2 regions of the Streptomyces sp. Sge12 genome follow, and region 2 is predicted to be linked to the other one. Evidence: riboswitches for the same ligand, from Rfam matches in the RefSeq annotation. Region 2 holds a riboswitch; the other holds the start of a gene.
The links. A riboswitch is a leader RNA that binds a small molecule or an ion and turns the genes downstream of it on or off. The one in region 2 is predicted to bind cobalamin.
Positions count from the first base shown of each region.

Region 1: linked by a shared signal. The riboswitch ahead of B6R96_RS03685 (CoA-acylating methylmalonate-semialdehyde dehydrogenase) and the one ahead of B6R96_RS12420 (ribonucleoside-diphosphate reductase subunit alpha) in region 2 are both predicted to bind cobalamin.

Region 1 covers NZ_CP020555.1:788,227-793,297, forward strand. Annotated here, with positions in the region: gene B6R96_RS03680 (acyl-CoA dehydrogenase family protein) at 1-731, opposite strand, end outside; gene B6R96_RS03685 (CoA-acylating methylmalonate-semialdehyde dehydrogenase) at 728-2,227, opposite strand; cobalamin riboswitch at 2,456-2,634, opposite strand; gene B6R96_RS03690 (cobalamin-binding protein) at 2,718-3,632, shown strand; gene B6R96_RS03695 (short-chain fatty acyl-CoA regulator family protein) at 3,670-5,071, opposite strand, start outside.
Region 2 covers NZ_CP020555.1:2,874,057-2,879,127, reverse strand. Annotated here, with positions in the region: gene B6R96_RS12420 (ribonucleoside-diphosphate reductase subunit alpha) at 1-1,769, opposite strand, end outside; cobalamin riboswitch at 1,913-2,034, opposite strand; gene B6R96_RS12415 (GNAT family N-acetyltransferase) at 2,086-2,583, opposite strand; gene B6R96_RS12410 (CstA-like transporter-associated (seleno)protein) at 2,684-2,881, opposite strand; gene B6R96_RS12405 (carbon starvation CstA family protein) at 2,878-5,071, opposite strand, start outside.

The DNA of each region.
Region 1 (5,071 bases), 2.1 Mb from region 2:
AGCCGGCCGCCGTTGAGGCCGTTCATGGCGATGCGGAAGCCGTCGCCCTCGGCGCCGAGCCGCCGGTCGGCGGGCAGGCGCACCCCGTCGAGGACGACCTGGCGGGTGGGCTGGGCGTTCCAGCCCATCTTCCGCTCGTTGGCGCCGAAGGAGACCCCGGGGTCGTCCCGCTCGACGACGAACGCGGAGATCCCCCGGGGGCCCACCTCCGCGGTGCGGGCCATGACGACGTACACGCCCGCGGCCCCGGCGCCGGAGATGAACTGCTTGACGCCGGTCAGGACGTAGTGGTCGCCATCCCGTTCGGCGCGCGTGCGCAGGGCGCCCGCGTCGGAGCCGGCGCCGGGCTCGGTGAGGCAGTAGCTGCCGAGCGTGTCGGCCGTGCACAGGCCGGGCAGCCAGCGGCGGCGCTGGGCCGGGTCCCCGTACCGGTCGACCATCCAGGCGACCATGTTGTGGATGGAGAGGTACCCGGCAATGGACGGGCATCCGGTGGCGAGGGTCTCGAAGACGAGGACGCCGTCGGCCCGGCCGAGTCCGGAACCTCCGTGCTCCTCGCGGACGTAGACCCCGCCGAGGCCGAGGGCGGCGGCCCGCCGGATCACGTCGACGGGGAAGTGCTTGTCGCGGTCCCAGGCGACGGCGTGGGGTGCGAGGTGTTCCTGGGCGAAGTCGAGGGTGACCTCGGCGAGGGCGAGCTGGTCCTCGGTGAGGGTGGTCACGGCGCTCATCCCATCGTCGGGATGGTGAAGCTCGCGCCCTCCTTGGCCCCGGAGGGCCAGCGCGAGGTGACGGTCTTGGTGCGGGTGAAGAAGCGGATGGAGTCGGGGCCGTGCTGGTTCAGGTCGCCGAAGCCGGACCGCTTCCAGCCGCCGAAGGTGTGGTAGGCGACGGGCACGGGGATCGGCACGTTGACGCCGACCATGCCGGCACCCACCCGGCGGGTGAAGTCGCGGGCGGTGTCCCCGTCGCGGGTGAAGATGGCCACGCCGTTGCCGTACGGGTGCTCGGTGGGCAGCCGCAGGGCCTCCTCGTAGTCGGCGGCCCGTACGACGCAGAGCACCGGGCCGAAGATCTCCTCGCGGTAGATCCGCATCTGCGGGGTCACCCGGTCGAAGAGGGTGGCTCCGGCGAAATAGCCGTTCTCGTGCCCGGGCAGGGTGAACCCGCGCCCGTCGACGACGAGTTCGGCGCCCTCGGTGGCTCCGATGCCGACGTAGCGGTTCACCCGGTCGAGTGCGTCCCGGCTGACCAGCGGCCCGAACTCGGCCTCGGGGTCGTCGGAGCGCCCCACGCGCAGGGTGGCGATGCGCGCCGTCAACTTGGCCACCAGGGCGTTCGCGGTCTCCTCGCCGACGGGGACGGCGACGGCGATGGCCATGCAGCGCTCGCCCGCGGAGCCGTAGCCGGCGCCGATGAGGGCCTCCACGGCCTGGTCGAGGTCGGCGTCGGGCATCACGATCATGTGGTTCTTGGCGCCGCCGAAGCACTGGGCGCGCTTGCCGTGGGCGGCGGCGGTGGCGTAGATGTGCGCGGCGATCGGGGTGGATCCGACGAAACCGAGGGCCTGCACGCGCGGGTCCTCCAGGAGGGTGTCGACGGCCTCCTTGCCCCCGTTGACCACGTTGAGCACGCCCGGCGGCAGGCCGGCCTCCAGGAACAGCTCGGCGAGGCGCAGCGGTACGGAGGGGTCGCGTTCGGAGGGCTTCAGGATGAAGGAGTTGCCGCAGGCCAGCGCGGGCGCGGCCTGCCACAGGGGGATCATCGCGGGGAAGTTGAAGGGGGTGATCCCGGCGACCACGCCCAGCGGCGAGCGCAGCGAGTGCACATCGATCCCGGTGCCCGCGTTGTCGGTGAACTCGCCCTTCAGCAGGTGCGGGACACCGGCGGCGAACTCCACGACCTCCAGGCCGCGTTGCAGGTCGCCGTGGGCATCGGCGATGGTCTTGCCGTGCTCGGAGGACAACAGCCGGGCCAAAGCGTCGCGTTCGCCCTCGACGAGCTGGAGGAAGCGCAGCATGACGCGGGCGCGCCGCTGCGGGTTCCACTGGCCCCATTCCTGCTGGGCCTCCTCGGCGTCGGCGATCGCCGCCTCGGTGTCGGCGCGGCCCGCCAGGGGGACCCGGGCCTGGACCGTACCGGTGTTGGGGTCGTACACGTCGGTGAAGAGCCCGGACGTGCCGGTCGTGTGCTTTCCGCCGATGAAATGGGTGAGTTCGCGGACCATCGAAGCCTGCTCTCGTCAGGTGAGATCCGAGGAAGGCGCGGCGCAGGAGCGGTGCGGCACCGATCGGGGTGCGCACCGCGGGCTCGGCCGCGGGACAGGGGAGGGCTGGGGGCGCCCTCGTCGAGTCACGAACGCGGGGACAGGGCGCCGCCGTTCGGGTACTCCGCCGGATCACCCGGGCCGTGGTCACGTACCGGTGCCATGCGTGTCTGCTCCATCCTCGTGGACAACACGGAACACCCCACGGCCGGTATCCTGACTCCCGGATCATCGCGCGCTCTCCGGCCTTCCCGGCGGATGGTTTCCGTCAGTGGCCTGTACTGCTGAAGAACGCACTTCCCGGTCACAGTGGCGGGACCGCGCCGGATTCACACCGGCTTCCCTGCACCGCGGGCTTGCGACGAAGATATAGTTGGACGTCCTAGTAAGTCCACCCCCGCCGTGGCGCGGACGTGTGAAAAGCCCCCGGACCAGGGCCTACAGTCGAGGAATGCGCATCGTTTCGCTGCTTCCCGCGGCCACCGACATCGTGGCGGAGCTCGGCCTGGCCGCCGACCTGGTGGGCCGCACGCACGAGTGCGACTGGCCCCCGGAGCACGTGGCCGGTGTGCCCGTGGTGACCTCCGCCGAGTTCTCGTCGGACACCCTGAGCAGCCGGGAGATCTCCGACGCGGTCGGCGGCGCCGCGCACAGCGGCTCCTCGCTCTACACCCTCGACACCGACGCCCTCGGCGCCCTGGCTCCCGAGGTCGTCCTGACCCAGGACCTGTGCGACGTCTGCGCCGTCTCCTATGCGGGGGTCAGCCGGGCGGTGCGCGTCCTGGACGGCGGGCCCCGCGTGCTCAGCCTGGAGCCGCGGACCCTGGGCGACGTACTGGACTGCCTGGTCACGGTGGGCGAGCTGCTCGGCGTACGGGATCACGCGCGGGCCCGCCGGGAGGCGCTCGCCGCCCGGCTGGACACCGTACGCACGCTCACCGCGGGGCGGCCGCGACCGCGCGTGGTGGCGATCGAGTGGCTGGATCCGCTCTGGCCGGCCGGGCACTGGGTGCCGGAGCAGATCGGGTGCGCGGGCGGTGAGCCGCTGATCGCCGCCCCGGGCGAGCACACCCGGCCGATGGACTGGGAGGCGGTCCGGGCCGCCCGCCCGGACGTCCTGCTGGTCATGCCCTGCGGGTTCGGCCCGGAGCGCACCCTGCGCGAGCGGGAACTGCTGACGTCCCTGCCCGGGTGGCAGGACGTGCCCGCGGTGCGGTCCGGTGAGGTGTGGGTGCTGGACGGTCCCGCCTACTTCAACCGCCCGGGCCCCCGCGTCGTGCGCGGCGCGGAGGTCCTGGCCCACGTCCTGCACGGGGTCCGGGCCGACGAGCCGGTGACCACGGCGGAGGCCCTCCGGCTCGGTTGAGGAGAGCGGGCCGCGGTGTGCCGCGCGGCCGATCGGGTCACGGTGCGCGGTCGGCGACCTGGTACGGGACGAAGGTGCTGGTGTTCTCGTCCACGGCCAGCGGGCGTCCGAGGGGCGGGACGGCCCGCTGGGGGCAGTCGAGGCGTTCGCAGAGGCGGCAGCCCATGCCGATGGGAGTGGCGGCCGCCGTGTTGTCCAGGTCGAGGCCGTCCGAGTAGACGAGCCGGGAGGCGTGCCGGATCTCGCAGCCCAGGCCGATGGCGAAGGTCTTGCCGGGGGCTCCCCAGCCGCCGCGGTGGCGGGTGACGGCGCGGGCGGTCCACAGGTGGCGCTGCCCGTCGGGCATGGCGGCGACCTGGACGTGGATGCGGCCGGGGGCGGCGAACGCCTCATAGACGTTCCACAGCGGGCAGGTGCCACCGGCACGCGAGAAGTGGAATCCGGTGGCGGACTGCCGCTTGGACATGTTGCCCGCCCGGTCCACCCGGACGAACGAGAAGGGGACCCCGCGCAGCCTGGGACGTTGCAGGGTGCTGAGGCGGTGGCAGACCGTCTCGTAGCCCAGGCCGAACCGGTCGGTGAGCCGTTCGATGTCGTAGCGGAATTCCTCCGCGGCAGCGTGGAACGCCGTGTACGGGAGGATCAGCGCGGCGGCGAAGTAGTTGGCGATACCGATCCGGGCCAGCCCGTGGGCGGTGGATCCGGCTGCGAAATCCTCCGACGCGAGCCGGTCCAGCTCGTCGGCGTGCTCCAGGAGCGCGAGTTGGGTCGCCATCCGGAACGCCTGCTGGCCCGGCCGCAGCCCGGCCGACAGGTGCAGCACGCGGGCGGAGTCGTCGTAGTGGTGGAGCCGCTCGGAGTCGGCGGCCACGCGGACGCCGTGCCGGTCGGCCAGGCGCGCCGACAGGGCGCGGACGACCTCCCCGGGCCGGATCCGGATGGCGCGGGCCAACTCCTCGGCGGCGAGATCGATCTCGTGGAGGTAGTTCTGGCGGCGGTAGAAGAACTCCCGGATCTCCTCGTGCGCGGAGCGCGGCCCGCCGGCCCCCGGCAGCCCTTCCCGGTCGCCGTCCGCTCCGGCCAGCCGCTCGGCGAGGAGCTGGCTGCGCCGGCCGAGGTCGAGGAGCACCCGGGCGACGGCGGGCATCCGGGACGCCAGCTCCGCCAGGTCCGAGGCCGAGACCCGGGCCTCGGCGACCTCGCCGGCCAGCGCCTCGCGCAGGTCCGCGACCAGGCGGCTGGTGTCGCGTTCCGAGAAGAAGCCCGGGTCGACGCCGAAGGCCTCGGTGAGCCGCAGCAGGACGGGCACGGTCAGCGGACGGGAGTCGTGCTCCATCTGGTTCAGGTAGCTCGGCGAGATCGCCAGGACCCGGGCCAGGTCGGCCTGGCTCATCCGGCGCTCCTCGCGCAGCCGCCGCAGCCGCGCGCCCGCGTACGTC
Region 2 (5,071 bases):
CGCTCCGGCCAGTTCAGCTCGACGTCGTAGTGGTCCGGGTGCAGGACACCGCGGGCGGTGCGGGTCTGCTCCCAGGCCGGCAGCGGGCCGCTGCGCTCGGCCAGGTCGCACGAGGCCTCGTAGGCGGCCAGCATGATGCGCTCGGAGAGCTTGGTGGACAGGGCCTTCGCCTCGGGGGAGTCGAAGGGCAGCTTCAGCTTGAAGAAGACGTCCTGGAGGCCCATCGCGCCCAGGCCCACCGGGCGCCAGCGGGCGTTGGAACGGCCGGCCTGCTCGGTCGGGTAGAAGTTGATGTCCACCACGCGGTCGAGGAAGGTGACGGCGGTGCGGACGGTCTCGTCGATCCGCTCCCAGTCGATCTCGCCGTCCACGACGAAGGCGCCCAGGTTGACCGAGCCGAGGTTGCAGACGGCCGTCTCGCCGTCGTTGGTGACCTCGATGATCTCGGTGCACAGGTTCGAGGAGTGCACGACGGTGCCCGGCTCGGCGGTCTGGTTCGCCGTGCGGTTGGAGGCGTCCTTGAAGGTCATCCAGCCCTGGCCGGTCTGCGCGAGGGTGCGCATCATCCGGCCGTACAGGTCGCGGGCGGGCATCGTCTTGCGGGCCAGGCCGTCCGCCTCGGCCTTGCGGTAGGCGGCGTCGAACGCGTCGCCCCACAGGTCGACCAGCTCGGGCACGTCGGCCGGGGAGAACAGCGACCACTCGGCGTCGGCGTTCACGCGGCGCATGAACTCGTCCGGCACCCAGTGGGCGAGGTTCAGGTTGTGCGTACGGCGCTGGTCCTCACCGGTGTTGTCGCGGAGCTCCAGGAACTCCTCGATGTCCGCGTGCCAGGTCTCCAGGTAGACGGCGGCGGCACCCTTGCGGCGGCCGCCCTGGTTCACGGCGGCGACGGAGGCGTCGAGGGTCTTCAGGAACGGCACGATGCCGTTGGAGTGGCCGTTGGTGCCGCGGATCAGCGAACCGCGGGCGCGGATGCGGGAGTACGAGAGGCCGATGCCGCCGGCGTGCTTGGAGAGCCGGGCCACCTGGTGGTAGCGGTCGTAGATCGAGTCGAGCTCGTCCAGCGGGGAGTCCAGCAGGTAGCAGGAGGACATCTGCGGGTGCCGGGTGCCGGAGTTGAAGAGCGTCGGGGAGGACGGCAGGTAGTCCAGACGGCTCATCAGCCGGTACAGCGAGGCCACTTCCTCCACGGCCTGCACGCTGTCGTCCGCCGCGAGGCCGCAGGCCACGCGCAGCATGAAGTACTGCGGGGTCTCGATGACCTGACGGGTGATCGGGTGGCGCAGCAGGTAGCGGCTGTGCAGGGTGCGCAGGCCGAAGAAGCCGAAGCGGTCGTCGGCGCCCTCGGCGAGGGTGAGCTCGACGAGCGAGTCCAGGCGGCTCGCGTGGGTGCGCACGAACTCGGCCGTGCGGTCGGCGATGAGGCCCTCGCGGTGGCCGACCTCGACGGAGGCCGAGAAGGAGGTGGAGCCCTGGCTCGCGGCCTCGTCGCGCACGGCCAGCGTCAGCAGGCGGGCGGCGAGCCGGGAGTAGGCCGGGTCCTCGGAGATCAGACCGGCGGCGGCCTCCGTGGCCAGCCCGCGCAGTTCGGCGTCGTCGGCGGCGGAGCTGCGGCCGCGCAGCGCGGAGGCCGCGACCCGGCCGGGGTCGGTGTCGGGGAGGTCCGCCGTCAGTTCGGTGAGGGTACGCAGCAGCGTGGCCCCCGGGCCCTCGGTGTTGTCGCCAGAAGTGGACTCGGCGCGCGGTGCGGAAGGCGCGATGGTCACGGCGGGAGCTCTCCCTCGCTCGGCCCGGTCATCGGCGGAGCGGGGCGCGAGCGGGCGCATGCGGGCGCGACAGGAACGCTTGCCCCGCATGGCGTCCACCGGCCCAACCGCGAGGCCCGGACGTGTCGGCACCCGGTTCGGTCGAGCCGGGCGCGCTGTCGGCAGGTCATCGGACTTGGCGTCCGGATGTCGGACACTTCATACCGTTGCGGGACAGTTCCGGATTCCCACCGGATTCCCCTGCGGCGACAGCAGGCATGAGCATACATGTGGGGGCGGCCCGATGCGGCAACCCCCACATGTAGTGTCGGCGTGGCTACAGCTTGAGTCGATACGTCAGGAGTGTCAGGCCTTCGATCGGCGCCCAGTCCCGCTCCGGCGTGCGTACGAAGCCCAGTCGGGAGTAGATCCGGTGGGCGCCGGCCATGCTGCGCTGGGTGGAGAGCACGATGCCCGTGACCCCCTCGACGGCCCGCGCCCGTTCGATGCAGGCCCGCACCAGAGCCTCGCCGGCGCCCTGCCCGCGCGCCGCGTGGGCCACCGCGAGCATCCGGAACTCCGCCTCGTCGGGGGCGGCGATGTCGGCGAGCGGGCTGCCGGGGGCGGCGAAGGTCACCCCGCCCAGCACCCGCCCGTCCCGCTCGGCGACGAGCACCTCGGCCAGGGCGGCCCGGCCGGCCACGTCGCGCAGCACGTTCAGGTAGGCGTCGTCCTCGTTGAAGTCCAGATGCCCGTCGGCGAGGTAGGCCTGCGCCGTGATCCCGCCCAGCTCCGCATAGTCGGCGGGCACCGCCGTTCTGATCACCATGTCCATGCGCTCGAGTGTGCAGGACGGGTCGGCGCCGGCGGCGGGCGCGGACCCGGCGAAGGCCCCGCCGGAGGTGTCCGGCGGGGCCTTCGGTGTGCGGGGCGGCTCAGCAGCAGCGGAAGCCCTCGCGGGGGTCCGCCTCGCGGGCGTCCGTACGGGCGCGTTCGAAGGCGCGGCGGGTGAGGACCTCCGCGTCCGGGTCGTGGGAGCGGGCGTGGGCCACGTACCGGTCGTAGGCGGCCTCCCCCGAGAACTCCCGTACGTAGAACCGCGCCTTCGCCAGCGCGCTCCGTACGGCGCTCACGCCACCGGCTCCTTGACGTGTCCGCCGCCCGCCTCGGGGCCGGCCGTGGCGAGCTCCGCCCGCTCCTCGGCGGTCGCGATCAGCCCGGCCGGGGCGACGATCTTCGACTCGGTCCACGGGACCTCGGAGAGGGTCGCCGATCCCGGGTCGCGGACGGCCTTCAGGCAGGTCCGGGCGGCGTCCGCGAGGACCACGATGATCAGGACGGCGAAGAAGGCGCAGAGCACGCCGTCGACCGTGGCGTTGGTGACCACGGTGTGCATGTCGTCCATGTTCTTGGCCGGCGCCAGCACCTTGTCGGCGTCGATGCCCGCCTGGTACTTGTCGCGCTGGGCGAAGAAGCCGACCTTCACGTCCTCGGAGAAGATCTTCTGATAGCTCGCGGTGAGGGTCACCGTGGCGTCCCAGACCAGCGGGACGCCCGTCACCCAGGCCCACTTGAGCCGCCCGGACTTGACCAGCAGCGTGGTGCAGACGGCCAGCGCGACCGCGGCGAGCAGCTGGTTGGCGATGCCGAAGAGCGGGAAGAGCTGGTTGATGCCGCCCAGCGGGTCCTTGATGCCGACCCACAGGAAGTAGCCCCAGCCGCCGACGACGATCGCGCTCGCGAACCATACGCCGGGCTTCCAGCTGACGTCCTTGAAGGACTTGTGCACATTGCCGAGGGTGTCCTGGAGCATGAACCGGCCCACGCGGGTGCCCGCGTCGAGCGTGGTCAGGATGAAGAGCGCCTCGAACATGATCGCGAAGTGGTACCAGAACGCCTTCATGCCCGCGCCGCCGATCACGGCGGAGAAGATCTCCGACATTCCGAGTGCGAAGGTCGGGGCGCCGCCCGTGCGGGAGAGCAGGCTGGCTTCCTCGACGTCCTTGGCGGCCTGGGTGAGCGCCTCGGGGGAGATGGCGAAGCCGAAGTTCGTCACCGCCTGGGAGGCGGACTCGATGGTGGTGCCGATGACGCCGCCGGGGGAGTTGACGGCGAAGAAGAGGCCGGGCTCGATGATGCAGGCCGCGATGATCGCCATGACGGCGACGAAGGACTCGGTCAGCATCGCGCCGTAGCCGATCATGCGGACCTGGGTCTCCTTCTGGATCATCTTCGGGGTGGTTCCCGAGGAGACCAGGGCGTGGAAGCCGGAGAGCGCGCCGCAGGCGATGGTGATGAAGACGAAGGGGAACATCGACCCGGCGAAGACCGGGCCGTCGCCGCTCGCCGCGAAGTCGGTGACCGAGGGCATCTTCAGGGTGGGCATCGCGATGACCACGCCGAGCGCGAGGAGCGCGATGGTGCCCACCTTCATGAAGGTGGAGAGGTAGTCGCGGGGCGCGAGCAGCATCCACACCGGCAGGACCGACGCCAGGAAGCCGTACACGACCATCCAGATGACCAGCGTCTCCTTCTCCAGCGTGAAGGTGCCGGCGAAGGAGGACTCGGCGACCCAGCCGCCCGCGACGATGGCGAGCAGCAGCAGCGCGACGCCGATGACGGAGACCTCGGTGACCCGGCCCGGCCGCAGCACGCGCAGGTAGAAGCCCATGAAGACGGCGATCGGGATGGTCATGCCGATGGAGAAGACGCCCCAGGGCGAGTGCGCCAGGGCGTTGACGATGACCAGGGCCAGCACCGCGAGCAGGATGATCATGATGGCGAACACGGCGACCAGGGCGGCGGCCCCGCCGACGGGGCCGATCTCGTCCCGGGCCATCTGGCCGAGCGAACGCCCGTCGCGGCGGGTGGAGAAGAAGAGGGTGACCATGTCCTGGACGGCCCCGGCGAAGATCACGCCCGCGACGATCCAGATGGTGCCCGGCAGGTAGCCCATCTGCGCGGCGAGCACGGGTCCGACGAGCGGGCCGGCGCCGGCGACGGCGGCGAAGTGGTGGCCGAAGAGCACCCGGCGGTCGGTGGGGTGGAAGTCGACACCGTTGTCAAGGCGTTCGGCGGGGGTGGCCCGGGTGGCGTCCACCTTCAGTACGCGGTCCGCGATGAAGCGCGCGTAGAAGCGGTAGGCGATCGCGTACGAGCCCAGTGCGGCGGCGAGCAGCCAGGCGGCGGAGATCTCCTCGCCGCGGGAGAGCGCGAGCACGCCCCAGCCGATGGCGCCGACGAGTCCGACGAGCACCCACACGGCGATGGACTTGGGAGAGGGCGAGCCGGGCGTGGTGCCCGGACTCGCCGCGTCCCGTTCT